DNA from 3 places in the Roseibium porphyridii genome. Region 1 is predicted to be linked to each of the others. Evidence: predicted binding sites of a transcription regulator. Region 1 holds the regulator's gene; each other region holds the start of a gene.
The links. Region 1 encodes PhoB, which activates phosphate uptake and scavenging genes when phosphate is short. Its sites were predicted from a motif close to TGTCATNNANCTGTCAT; they were not measured.
Positions count from the first base shown of each region.

Region 2: K1718_RS17035 (glycerophosphodiester phosphodiesterase) is a predicted target of PhoB. The motif match lies at 1,965-1,981, and genes of this name have one in related genera.
Region 3: ppk2 (polyphosphate kinase 2) is a predicted target of PhoB. The motif match lies at 3,329-3,345, and genes of this name have one in related genera.

Region 1 is NZ_CP120863.1:4,731,197-4,735,930, forward strand. It holds gene K1718_RS21730 (GcrA family cell cycle regulator) at 228-764, shown strand; gene phoB (phosphate regulon transcriptional regulator PhoB) at 849-1,547, opposite strand; gene phoU (phosphate signaling complex protein PhoU) at 1,621-2,319, opposite strand; gene pstB (phosphate ABC transporter ATP-binding protein PstB) at 2,354-3,115, opposite strand; gene pstA (phosphate ABC transporter permease PstA) at 3,163-4,512, opposite strand; gene pstC (phosphate ABC transporter permease subunit PstC) at 4,512-4,734, opposite strand, start outside.
Region 2 is NZ_CP120863.1:3,684,165-3,688,898, reverse strand. It holds gene K1718_RS17050 (YceI family protein) at 1-416, opposite strand, end outside; gene K1718_RS17045 (cytochrome b) at 413-1,018, opposite strand; gene K1718_RS17040 (YceI family protein) at 1,073-1,657, opposite strand; gene K1718_RS17035 (glycerophosphodiester phosphodiesterase) at 2,078-2,797, shown strand; gene K1718_RS17030 (FecR family protein) at 3,093-4,235, shown strand; gene K1718_RS17025 (EAL domain-containing protein) at 4,249-4,734, shown strand, end outside.
Region 3 is NZ_CP120863.1:858,252-862,985, reverse strand. It holds gene K1718_RS04135 (GlxA family transcriptional regulator) at 1-215, opposite strand, end outside; gene K1718_RS04130 (MBL fold metallo-hydrolase) at 312-1,148, shown strand; gene K1718_RS04125 (Gfo/Idh/MocA family protein) at 1,155-2,162, opposite strand; gene ppk2 (polyphosphate kinase 2) at 2,363-3,271, opposite strand; gene K1718_RS04115 (TetR/AcrR family transcriptional regulator) at 3,449-4,090, shown strand; gene K1718_RS04110 (carboxyl transferase domain-containing protein) at 4,092-4,734, shown strand, end outside.

The DNA of each region.
Region 1 (4,734 bases):
AGTCTCAAGGGCCTCGCCATACTTGGGGAAAAGTCGCTTCATCCCCAACTGGTTTCCGGCGAATGGTTGCCTGACAAATTAACGTTATTGTAACCTCTTGATATTCAAACACGAGATCTCGTGGGGCTAATCATTCTTAGGCACTAGATATGCCATAGTGGGCGTGCCTGCGCATGCCTAGCACGAGGTTAATGGCCGGCAAAACGGTCAAATGAAAAGGTGCGGCAATGAGTTGGACAGACGAACGGGTTGAGCTTCTCAAAAAGCTTTGGAGCGATGGCTTGAGTGCAAGCCAGATTGCGGGTGAGCTGGGTGGCGTAACCCGGAACGCCGTTATCGGCAAAGTACATCGGCTTGGACTGTCAGGTCGCGCAAAGTCCTCATCGTCCAGCAGCAAGCCTCGCCGTCCACGCACCAACGCGCCAGCAACCGGGACTTCCGCACCAAAGAAACCAACGCCGCAGCCGCAGACCATCGGTGCAACAGCCCTGAAGGCGGACATCGCACCGACACCTATCGTCGAGGCAGAGCCAGACCTTGAGCCAATCGCTGAGCTGGTGCCAATTTCAGAGCGCGCGTCGATCCTGACCCTGACCGAACGGACATGCAAATGGCCGATTGGCGATCCTGCGACTGACGATTTTTACTTTTGCGGACGTCAGTCCGACGCCGGTGTTCCCTATTGCGCGCACCACTGCAAGATCGCTTATCAGCCGGTTGCAGATCGTCGCCGCGATCGCAAAGTGATCGCCCGCGCGGGATAGCGATCAAACAGCATCGAAAACGAAAAGCCCGCCAGATTGGCGGGCTTTTTGTTGTGATTTTGCGCTTGATGGTCCGTCACTTCGTCACGCAACCACCGAAAACTGATCGTTGAACGCATATCCGGCACCACGGACGGTTCGGATGGGGTCCCTGGCTTTGCCCCTGTTCAGCGCCTTGCGAAGGCGACCGACGTGAACATCGACGGTACGTTCGTCGACATAGACGTCATGCCCCCAAACACCATCAAGCAATTGCTCACGTGAGAAGACCCGTCCGGGTGATGTCATTAGAAATTCCAGCAGCCGGAATTCAGTGGGTCCAAGATGGACTTCTTTTGCATTCCTGCGAACTCTGTGTGTTTCACGATCCAGCTCGATATCTCCGGACCGCAGCATTGTGGACACCACTTCAGGACTTGCCCGGCGCAGGATTGCGCGAACCCGCGCCATCAATTCAGGTACGGAAAACGGCTTCACGACGTAGTCGTCCGCGCCTGTCGACAGTCCTCTGATGCGCTCGGCCTCTTCACCGCGTGCCGTCAGCATGATGACAGGCAGTCGCTCGGTGTCTTCCCTGGCCCTCAGGCGACGGCAAAGCTCGATCCCAGACAGACCCGGAAGCATCCAATCAAGCAGCAAAAGGTCCGGTACGCTTTCCCGCAGCCGAATTTCAGCCTCGTCGCCACGAATACACGATTCAACGGTGTATCCTTCCGCTTCCAGATTGTATCTCAACAGAAGACTAAGCGGTTCTTCGTCTTCAACGATGAGCACCTTCGGCATACATCTCGCTCCATATCATGCAGCAGGCACAGGCGCGCCGGCCGGATCGTTCGTTCGAAATTTCGCTCGGCTGTTAGGAAACGCTGGTGGTCTCGTCCAGCTTGGTCCGTTCCTCCGGAAGCCGCTCACCGGTCACCATGTAAAAGACGTTTTCCGCAATATTGGTCGCGTGATCACCGATGCGCTCAATGTTCTTTGCGCAGAACAGGAGATGGACACACTGCGTGATGACCCTTGGATCTTCCATCATGTAGGTCAGAAGCTCGCGGAACAGCGACGTGTAGATCGCGTCCACTTCCGCATCGGCTTCCTGCACGCGTTTCGCTGCTTCCGGATCCTTGCGTGTATAAGCGTCCAGGACCTGCTTCAGCTGGCTCAGCGCAAGCTCGGTCATGTGCTCGACACCAATCGCAAGCTTTTTAGACCCAAGGCTGTTGTCGATCGCAATAGCGCGTTTGGCAACGTTCTTGGCCAGGTCTCCAACACGTTCCAGATCATTGGCGATACGTGTGGCAGCCGTAATTTCCCGCAGATCCTGCCCCATGGGCTGACGGCGCGCGATCATTTCGATCAGCTTTGCTTCCACTTCCTGATGCAACGTATCAAGCCGTTCATCCTGGGCGATGGTGGTTTTGGCCAGATCCAGGTCCCGTGACACCAGTGCAGAAACGGCATCGGCAAAAGCCTTTTCAGCCAAACCGCCCATTTCGGCGACCTTGCCGGCCATTTCCGTTAGTTCTTCGTCATAGGCAGAGACTGTATGCTCAGACATACTTTGTCCTCTTTAGTAATCTCGAAAGAATTTCTTAGCCAAAGCGGCCAGTGATGTAATCTTGAGTACGCTTGTCTTTCGGGTTTGTGAAGATGTCCTGTGTCGGCCCCTCTTCAACCAGAATGCCAAGGTGGAAGAATGCCGTGCGCTGGGACACACGCGCTGCCTGCTGCATGGAGTGCGTCACAATCACGATCGTATAGTTCTCGCGTAATTCGTCGATCAGCTCTTCCACCTTCGCGGTCGCAATCGGATCCAAAGCCGAACACGGCTCGTCCATGAGGATCACTTCAGGACTGACGGCAATCGCGCGGGCAATACAGAGGCGCTGCTGCTGACCGCCGGACATGCCGGTTCCGGGCTCATCCAGCCGGTTCTTCACCTCTTCCCAGAGACCTGCCTTTTGCAGGCTGGAAGAGACGATATCATCAAGCTCTGACTTGTTTTTTGCCAGACCATGAATGCGCGGACCGTAGGCGATGTTGTCATAAATTGACTTCGGAAACGGGTTCGGTTTCTGGAACACCATGCCAACCTTGGCGCGCAACTGCACCGGATCGACCTTGGGATCGTAGATGTCTTCGCCGTCAATCTTGATCGAGCCTTCGACACGGCAAATGTCGATGGTGTCATTCATGCGATTGATGGTTCGCAGAAACGTCGACTTGCCACAACCAGATGGTCCGATAAAGGCTGTCACTGAACGCGGCTGGATTTCAATATCCACGTCCTTAATGGCCTGGTTGTCGCCGTAATAGACCTGAACCTTGTTTGCAGAGATTTTGCTGTCGGTCATTTTTATCGCCTGTTCAATGTTCGGCATCTCGTTCATCGCATCAATCCTCACCAGCGGCGCTCAAACCTGCGGCGCAGGATGATCGCGAGAATGTTCATTGTGAGCAAGAAGATCAGCAGGACGATGATACCGCCCCAAGCTTTTTCGTAGAATGCGTAATCCGCCCTGGCTGCCCAGGTGTAGATCTGAGCCGGCATGGCAGAGTTCGGATCAAGGAAGCCCGACACGAAGCCATCTGGATATCCGCGCGCAACAAAGCCGACCATCCCGATCAGAAGCAGAGGTGCAGTTTCACCCAGCGCCTGTGCCAGACCAATGATGGTTCCCGTCAGAATACCCGGCATTGCGAGTGGCAGCACATGATGGAAGATCGCCTGCATCTTCGAAGCGCCGACGCCAAGTGCCGCGTCGCGAATGCTCGGAGGCACCGCCTTCAGCGAGGCGCGTGTTGAGATAATGATCGTGGGGAGCGTCATCAGTGTCAGCACAAGGCCGCCGACCAGCGGTGCCGACTGCGGCAGATGCATGAACTGGATGAAGACGGCCAGACCCAGGATGCCGAACACAATGGAAGGAACCGCAGCCAGGTTCGATATGTTCACCTCGATCAGATCGGTGAACTTGTTCTGCGGTGCGAACTCTTCAAGATAAATGGAGGCTGCCACACCAATGGGGAGCGACAAAAACAGAACCACCAGCATCATGAAGAAGGAGCCGATCACCGATGCTCCAATGCCGGCCCCACCCGGATTGTCGACGCCTGAATCCGTTCCGGTGATAAAGCTCCAGTTGAAGACAGATCTGATGATATTGGCCTCGACCAGGATATCGACAAGGTCCAGATCTGCTTTCTGCAAGAAGCGGCTGTCGGTCATGTTCTCGCGTGTCACACGTCCGTTGAGATAACCGTCAACGCGTGAGGAAGCTGCCAGTTCAAACGAAACGGGCTGTCCAAGCTGGCTCTCATCCGCCTTGAAAAACGATCTGATGTCGCCGCCGGGCTTGCCGACAATACGTTCAATCGTGCTGGCGTCGAAGGGAACGTCGAGGCCCTTTTCTTCAAGCTGACCTTGCAGAGCTTCGATAAAGATCTGCGCATAGGCCTTGGTCTTGAAGAGCTGGCCCTCCGCTTCGTCATACTGCTCTTGTGTCAGCGTGAACTCCACCTCGACAACCGTCTTGGTGAAAGCGGGAATGCCCTCGGAAATGATGGCGATGGCCAGGACAACGAGGAAAAACAGGCCAATTCCAATCGCTCCAATGCCGTAGGCTTGAAAGCGCTTCTCCGCCGCGTTCCGTTTACGGGTCAGTTCATCGATCGCATAAAGCGACTTGGGCTGAACAGACTTCGCGCTGGAGGGCTCGGACGTTGCGGGAGGAAGTGTTGCGTCGGTCATCAGTCATACTGCTCCCGGTACTTGCGCACGATGTAGAGTGCGACGATGTTAAGTCCAAGTGTCACCACAAAGAGCGTCATGCCGAGGGCAAAGGCAACCAGAGCAACCGGGGACGCGAAGTCGGCATCGCCGGTCAACTGACTGACGATTTTCGCAGTCACCGTCGTCATGGCTTCGAAAGGATTGAGGCTCAGGCGCGCGGCTGCGCCAGCCCCGAGTACA
Region 2 (4,734 bases), 1.0 Mb from region 1:
GTGAAGTCGAGTTCAACAGGCTGTTCCATGCCTTTGATCGTCAAAGTCCCGTCGGCCCGGTAGCTGTTACCCTCGACGAGGGTTACGGTATTTGACTGGAATGTAGCTGCCGGAAAGGCGCTAACGTCAAACCAATCCTGGTTGGGCAGGGTGCCGTCGAACTGGGCATTGCCGGTTTTTGCTGTGGCCGGATTGATCTCTGCCGAAATCTTCGCAGCTTCCGGCTCTGCGGGATCAAAATCGATACTCGCTTTCCAGCTGCCGAAGAGCCCGGTCAATCTGCTGCTGCCCTGTTGGACTTCAAATCCAAGTTGGCTGTTTTCCTGATCGACTGTCCAAGTGTCTGCAAGACCGGGTGAAACAAGACCAAGTGAAACAGCAATACCGAGTGATAAGAATATGTTTTTCAGTATCATGAAGATGTTTCCTGAAGTTGTTTCTCTGAATGCGCCGGGGCGGTTGAAACCATCCTCTTCAAAGTGTCGTCCCGGGCAATGAAATGGTGTTTCAAAGCTGCCGCGACATGCACGACAATCAATGCGATCAACAGGAACGCTCCGTACTCATGCAGTACCTTGAAGAAGGATTCAGCGTCCTCTTGACTGCCAAGTGCAGCAGGAACGGGCAGGTGCGGAATTGGCAGGACGTTGAAGGCGATTGTCGGAATGTTCCAAGGCGATGCCGACACCATGAACCAGCCTGTGATTGGCATCGCGAAAATGAGTACATAAAGCCCGATATGCCCAAGGTGCGCTGCAGTTTTTTCGAGCGGATGCATTCCGTCCGGCAGTCTCGGGGCGGGATTGAACAGCCGCCACACCAGCCGCAGGGCAGCGAGAGCCAGAACAACGAATCCTATGGATTTGTGCAGCTGGTAAAGCTGAAAGGTCGACTGCTCGGTTTGCGGCAATCCATCCAGATAAAGACCGAATGCAAGCATGCCGAGGATCAGGATCGCCATTGTCCAGTGAAAGAAGATGGCAATCAGACCATACCCGGTGGAGGAATTGCGCAGCATGGGTGGCTCCTGTGAAGCTGAGACCGGTCATTACCGGTCTCAGCCGAGGGATCATTAATTCGTAGCTTCAGCTTTGAGCGTTTCAGCGTGGAACGTCACCGTGATGTCATCACCCACATAAGGCACGAACTTGTCCATGCCAAAATCGGAGCGTTTGACAACGGTTGAGACGGCAAAACCAGCAGCTGCTTTTTTTGCCATCGGATGTTCGCCAATGGAAGTCACGTCAACAGTCAGCGTGACGGGCTTCGTGATGCCCTTGATAGTCAAGTCGCCTGTGACCGCCAGTTGCTTTTCGCCTGTTTGCTCAACACTGGTGCTTTTGAAAGTAGCTTCCGGAAACTTCTCTGCGTCGAAGAAGTCGGCGCTCTTAAGGTGCGTGTCCCTGTCCGCCCAGAACGTGTCCATGCTATCTACATCAATAGTGAATTCGACTGACGAATTTGCAGGAGTGTCCTTGTCGATCATCAAAACACCATTCCAGGATCCAAATCGGCCTTCGGTCGTGGAATACCCTAGGTGGTTGTAGGAGAAGGAGAGGTTTGCGTGGGATTTGTCAAAGTCATAGGCGACGGGCTCGGCGACGGCGGTGCCGGCCAGTAGTGACAATGCAATTGCAGATGCTGCGAAACGGATCATGATCAAACCTCTTGAATGGTGTTTCCTTGAGCGTTCGGCCATGAACGCCTGAGGGTTGAGATAGTCATTACTAAGCCTCATGCAATTTGACTGACCGTTCGAGATCAATGAACAATTCGTTATATGTAGAATTTCAGAAGCAATCCGCGCCCGCGGAAGCGGTTTTGCTGTTTCCTTTTGCTGGCGAAGGATTGACAATTGTGCTCGTCGAATCGCGTGATTGGCTTGGTTTGATTGTGGTTGTGAATTGGTGCAATTAAAAATTGATTTTAGTGATAAGCAACTGAAAGAAAAAGAAGACTTGAACTGTCATCAATTCATCAAGAAACTCGGGCACCTCTTTGTCGATCGTCGCAAACGGACGGTCGCAAACACCGACAAGTTCCGGACATATTGTCCGAGAGCGCAGGAGAATTAGACATGAAACGAGCAGTCATTGTGTCCCACAGAGGCGCTTGTTTGGTGGCGCCGGAGAACACTTTCGCATCCCTGGAAAAAGCGATCGAGCTTGGTGCGGACGTTGTCGAATTCGATGTGCGCCCCTCTGATGATGGTGTTTTTTATGTGATGCACGATGCGACCGTTGACCGGACGACAAACGGTAGTGGCCGCTTTTCTGAGATGACCTCTGCCGAGATTGAACAACTTGATGCAGGCAGCTGGTTCGGTTCTGAATTCGCTGGAGAACGGGTCCCGCGATTGGATGCCTTTCTCGATGCATGCAAGGGGCGCATCGGAACCTACGTCGAAATCAAGGAAGGGGACCCGGCAGAAGTGCGAGACATGCTGGCAGCGCGCGGCATGCTCGAACGCGCATGGACCTTTTCCTTCGATCAGTCGATCCTGGCCGAGGCTCGTGCAAAGGTGCCGGATATAAGACGGATGGTTCTGTTCGGTCACGTCGGATCCGTCGAGCGCGCTGTTGCCCAGGGTGCTTCCATTCTTGAGTTTCATGAAGACTGCCTGGTCGCTGACTCAATCAAGGAAGCGCAGGAAGCAGGTCTTACGACTCAGATGTTCTATGCAGGCCAGGATCGATCCGTATTCGAAAAGGCCGTTCGCTTCGGTATTGAACAGATGAATATCGACCACATCGATATTTTCAGGGATGTGGAAAGAGAAGTCTTGGAGTCTGTCTAGCTCGAAATAACGATTACCGAATCGTTAAGTAAAGCTAACTTCAAATTGAGAAGATATTTTTTATTTCATTCTGAGTTGTAGTTCTATTTGTCTGCATCAATCGCCAAAGCATAAAATATCAATAAACTCGGGCAGGTTTCACCTTAGATTAAGTGAGTTGTTGTTACCTTCTGGCCAACGCCAATTGATCAAGTGGCCAAAAATGACTGACAATGCACACGCTAAAGACCGAAGCGCAAAGACGATATCTCTGGGTTCTACTTTTGATGCCGTATTCAGGGAACTGTCTTTTATCTTGGCTGCAGCAACTTTTGTCGTCAGCGTATTTGTGGCCTCCGAGGCAAATGCGCAGGACTGGGTGATAAAGCGTGTTTCCGGAGTAGCCTATTTTGTTGCTCCAGGCGTACAGGCATTCCGTGTCAAACGCGGAATGGTGTTCAAAAAAGGCTACACGATTGGCACGCGACCGGGTGCACGAGCCCTTATCGCCCGCGGTAGCGAGACTATTTCTGTCGGTCCGAACACAACATTCGCAATCTCCAAGCACCGTAGCCGCGGAACCAAAACAACTCTTCTGCAACGCAAGGGGAATATTGAAGTCGACGTAAAAACGCGTCAGCGCAATCACTTTACGGTGGAAACTCCGTTTCTGGCGGCCGTTGTGAAGGGCACAAAATTCGGCGTTTCGGTAGATGCCAGGCGCGCAAGGGTTTCCGTTCAGCGTGGGCTGGTCGGCGTTGAGGATTTTGCTTCCGGAGACCGTGCAAACGTTGGTGCAGGACAGTCTGCCTCCAGTGCACCCGCCGCCAAAGTGGGGCTTCAGGTTGGGGGTAAAACAAAACCTGTTGTGCGACCAGGGAGCAAACGGGCACCGTCGTTCCAGACCCCACAAACCAAGAACGTCCCTTCTGCTGATGTTTCGCCGAATGCTGGGGGAGGGTTCTTCAGTAACTTCTTCAGCGGCAACGGCAATTCCGGTAACAGCGGCAACGGGAATGGCAACAGCAACGGCAATTCCGGTAACAGCGGCAACGGGAACGGCAACAGCAACGGCAATTCTGGCAACAGTGGCAACGGGAACGGCAACAGCAACGGCAATTCCGGTAACAGCGGCAACGGGAACGGCAATAGCAACGGCAATTCCGGTAACAGCGGCAACGGGAATGGCAACAGCAACGGCAATTCTGGCAACAGTGGCAACGGAAACGGCAATAGCAACGGCAATTCCGGTAACAGCGGCAACGGGAACGGCAATAGCAACGGCAATTCCGGTAACAGCGGCAACGGGAACGGCAACAGCAACGGCAATTCCGGTAACAGCGGCAATGGAAACGGCAACAGCAACGGCAATTCCGGTAATAGCGGCAACGGGAATGGCAACAGCAACGGCAATTCCGGAAACGGAAACGGCAACAGCAACGGCAACGGTAAAAAATAGAAAAAGAAACTGATTGGGCAGGGGCGCGATTGCCCTTCGCCTTGAAATGTCGTTGCGAATAGTGGGTGGTGACAACGGAAAGATGTGGTCAGACAGGACAAAGCGTTTCGGGAACGCCTGTGTCATCGCGATCCTTGTGGTCGCGGCGACCGCATTTGTGCGTTATGCAGGATTTTCCGGCTCGATCGATCGTTTCCTTTGGGAAGCTAAGTTTAGCCATGACAAACGTCCGGTGACCGGGCAGATCGTTCTCATCGATATTGATGCCAAGAGTTTGAATGAACTGGGCGTCTGGCCACTGCCGCGCCGCCTATATGCAGAACTAACGGACTTTGTCGCCGGATCTGGTGCTTCAGATATCCTATTTGATATCGATTTCAGCGCAGTTTCGAGTGCCGAAGATGACCGTCTCTTCGCAAATTCGATTGAAAGTGCTGGCAATGTCAGTCTCGCTATGTTTCGTCAGGCTGCTTCGGCTGGCACGAACCAAAGTGAAGTG
Region 3 (4,734 bases), 2.0 Mb from region 1:
TGCGGCACTTGTTCGACCTTCACTTCGTCGGTCGACGGGGGAAGTATCACCGCATCATACCCAGCGGAAATGGCCTCAAAGTCTGTCAGGACGCTGATTTGAAGCTTCTCCGTACTGCTCTCGGACGCGAATGCCAGAATGTCCTGCAATCCGAGAACAGCTGAATGCATTGCTCCCGGGTAGGCAAGGATGGCAAAATGAAAGGCCTTGGTCATTTGGCCGATTTAGCACATCATTTGGCTAATACGCCAATCGTCTTGGCCATGTCCTGAAACTAGTCTCGCCCCAGCTACAAACACTGGGAGCACCACATGCGAGATATTAACGAGACTTCCGCGACCCTTGCACTTGGCGATCTGACGATCACCAGTCTCTCCGATGGTCATCTTCAAATCCCATCAGACTATTTTTTGAATACGCAGCCTCATGAGCGCGAAGCGGTTACACCGACAACGCGCATTGGTGCAAACACCTGGTTGATCGAAACGAAAAACAGGAACGTTCTGGTAGACGCAGGATCTGGAAGCTGTCTCAAGGAACGCTTCCCGGAAACAGGACGGTTGAACTGGCAAGACCCGGATCTTGAACTCAAACGGTCAACAATTACCGATATCGTGATCACGCATATGCATGCAGATCACATTGGCGGATTGAGCGCCAACGGCAACAGTCTCTTTCCGAATGCTGAAATTCACATTCAGGCTCGGGAATGGGCGTTCTGGACCGATCCGCAATTGTTGTCGTCCGCCGAGGACCCACAGAAGCCGATGATTGGTCTGATACAGGCACTTGCAGAACCGCTGAAAAATCAGCTCACTCAGCACTCAGGTGACGTGGATCTTGGCAATGGGATCGGATTGTTGCTCGCCCAGGGCCACACGCCAGGCCACCAGGTCGTGCACCTGGCGTCTGGTCGGGAGGATTGCCTGCTCCTGGCCGACGCCGTGGTCTCGGACAAGCTTCAATTTTCAAATCCGGACATCACCTATGCGCTCGACAGCAATCCTGGTGACGCTGTTCGAACGCGCCGAACACTGTTTGACAAGATCGCATCGGACCGCATTACCTTCGGCGCGACCCACGTCAACACGACTGCGTTTGCCACATTGACACGCCGCGAAAAAGGTTATGCGTTTGAGCCTCTTTGAAGGAATTCATCCTTCAAGATTTACCCAGCCTCCACGGTCTGCCGACGCAAAAATTGCATCCAGGATCTTCATGTTCTGAATCGCGTCGGCGACACCAAACGGCAAAGGCGTCTCGCCTGTAATTGCACGATCGAACACATCGACAAGCTCGGCATACTGATCACAGGCTGCAATCGTCTCTGAAACACTCGATCGATCCCCCAAAGCAGACCCATCATCGAGACGAAGCTCAACCGGCTCACCCTGAGGAGCATTCACTGGGATCATGATCTCAAGACGCTTCTTGGTCCCAACAAGCTGAAATCGCTGATAAGCCGCCAACTGGGTGGATACGACAAAGTTGAGATGCCTGTTCTGTCCGAAATCCAGCAAGGCACTGGTCATGCGATCCGTACCGAAATCAGGATCGCGGTCGATCAGTGATACAACGCGGGTCGGTTCCGCATCAAAGAAATACCGGCCTGCCAACATTGTGTAACAACCAATATCAAGAAGCGCGCCGCCACCGATGTCAGCGTTGTTTCGGATGTTGCCAGGATCGGCGTTGAAATAGCTGAAAAAGGCCTGAATGGCCTTGAGTTCACCAAGAGCGCCGGACTGCACAATCTCCCGCGCCCTGATCCATTGCGGATGAGCACGCACCATGAAGCCTTCGGCGACCAGTTTGTCCTCTGGAAGCTCAAGCAACTGCTGCGCTTCATCGGCATTCAGCGCGATAGGTTTTTCGCAAAGAACATGTTTGCCGGCATTCACCGCCTGGATCGTGACGGGCACGTGCATATGGTTTGGCAGCGGATTGTAGATCGCATCGATGTCGGGATCGGCCAGGAGATCTTCATAGCTTCCGTAAGCCTTCTCAATTCCAAGCGCCTTGGCCGTTTCCTGTGCCTTGTCCAGCGTCCTTGAAGCAATCGCTGCGGCAATTCCCGTTTGCGATCGTTGAATGCCCGGAATGACCTTTTCGACGCCGATCTTTGCCGTCGAAACAATTCCCCATCTGATCTTGTCTGCCAAATTCCATTCTCCTGTCACGGCGTCGGTCATGGGACGAGGAGACCGGTTAGCCCGCTCTCTTCGTCAATCGCCCCTTGTATGCCGTCTGCCGGCGCTGCTGACAATGCGCGGTTGCGTGAAGAGACCCCTCTGCAGGCATGTCCAGAGCACCCTCGGCACACTTGCATGTTGGAGCGTATCGTTGAAAGCAGGCAGCTTGATCAGAACTTTTCCGGGACATAGAGATGTTCGGGCAAAACCTTGCGCTCATAGTCCTGATTGTAACGCCGCTCGGGCAGCACAACCGGATCATGGGGCACCTCCTCGTAAGGTAGCATCGACAAGAGGTGATTGATGCAGTTCAGGCGCGCTTGCTTCTTGTCGTTGCCTTCAACGATGAACCAGGGCGCTTCGGGAATGTTGGTGCGTTCAAACGTGTCTTCCTTGGCCTTGGTATAATCTTCCCAGCGCACGCGCGATTCCAGATCCATCGGCGACAGTTTCCACTGTTTCAGGGGATCATGGACACGCATCAGAAAGCGGAGCTGCTGTTCTTCATCCGTGATGGAGAACCAGTATTTGATCAGCGTGATTCCCGACCTCACAAGCATGCGTTCGAATTCAGGCACGTCGTTGAAGAACTCCTCGACCTGATTTTCGTCGGCAAACCCCATGACACGCTCGACACCTGAGCGGTTGTACCAGGAACGGTCGAAAAGCACGATTTCACCGGCAGCCGGAAGGTGCGGAACATACCGCTGGAAGTACCACTGGCTCTTTTCGCGCTCCGTCGGTGCCGGCAAGGCAACAACACGGCAAACCCTTGGATTGAGGCGCTGCGTGATCCTTTTGATCACGCCTCCCTTGCCCGCGGCATCCCGCCCTTCAAAAACGATGACGATCTTCTTTCCGGTGTGCTGGACCCAATCCTGAAGCTTGACCAGTTCGGCCTGCATTCGAAGCAATTCGTGAAAATAGGTATTCCGGCTTATCGACGACTTGTGCTTCTTGTCGGAGATGAACGCGAGATCCTTAGCGATCAGATTGTCGTCAATCTCCATTTCGATTTCTTCATCGAGGCTGTCGGCCCATTCAGCCTCAACCCAGGTTTTTGCGTCGGCATCGGTCATCAATCGGTCCCTTTAGCAATCAAGGCGAAATGCTCAGTGTCTGTGAACAGTTTATCCATGTAAGTTTTTTGACAGAGCCCCGACTTCGCAATGATTTATCTCAGCCCAGGGTGTCTTCCTGTGAAAATTTTCTTGTAAATGAATGATCGTTCATTTATTTACAGTCTTGGAGGAAAAATGGCACACACAGCTGCAAAGACGCCTGTCCGGCCTCAACCCAGGGCAAAAGGCCAGGAAACTGCTGCGCGTGTGCGCAGTGCCGCACTTCGCAGGTTCGCCACGTCGGGCTATGCGGCTGTCTCCATGCGGGAAATCGCTGCCGATGTCGGCGTCCGGCCAGGAGCGCTCTACAACCACTTTCCGACCAAGCAGGACATTCTCAAGGACTTGATGCTGACCCACATGGCCGAACTGCTGGCCGCCTGGGACAAGGCATCCGTTGAGGAGAAGATGGACCCGCTTGAAAGGTTTGTCCGCTTCCACATCCGCTACCACCTGGAACGCGCGGACGAGGTGTTCATTTCCTATATGGAACTGCGCAATCTGGAGCCGCAGAACTTCGAACTCGTTGAAGTCGAGCGTCGCCGCTATGAGGCTATCCTGACTAAGATCCTGGAACGTGGTAGCGAATTGGGGCGCTACGCCGTGGACGATGCGAAGGTTGCAACAAGGGCGATCATCGCCATGCTGACCGGCATTCCTGCCTGGTACCGTGAAGGCGGCCATCTGTCCGAAAAGGACATTGAAGATCTCTATCTCAAACTGGTGCGCAAGGCAGTCGCGCCAGGTCAGGACACATCCCAAAGGGAGACCGGGTGACATGAGCATCCTCAAATCGAGCCTCTCGCCGAAGAGCGCACAATTTGCGCAGAACCGTGAAGCCCATGAAAAGGCCATGGACTCTGTTAAACAGGCCGCGCAATCCGCGCTTGACGGTGGCGGCGAGAACGCACGGCAACGTCACCTTTCAAGAGGCAAGATCTTGCCGCGTGAACGTGTCTCGCGTCTGCTCGATCCGGGGTCTCCCTTCCTGGAAGTGGGTATGCTTGCCGCACACGATATGTATGGCAGTGCAGCACCAGCGGCTGGCATGATCGCCGGGATCGGCCGTGTCGAAGGCCAGGAAGTGATGATCCTTGCCAATGATGCAACGGTCAAAGGTGGCACCTACTACCCAATGTCCGTAAAAAAGCATCTGCGCGCTCAGGAAATTGCTGCTGAGAACAACTTGCCGTGCATCTATCTGGTGGACAGCGGTGGCGCCAACCTGCCCAATCAGGACGAGGTCTTTCCTGACCGCGACCATTTCGGCAGAATCTTCTACAATCAGGCTCAGATGTCGTCGAAGGGCATTGCCCAGATAGCAGTGGTGATGGGGTCGTGCACCGCGGGCGGCGCTTATGTGCCGGCCATGTCCGACGAGACCATTATCGTCAAAAACCAGGGCACGATCTTTTTGGCTG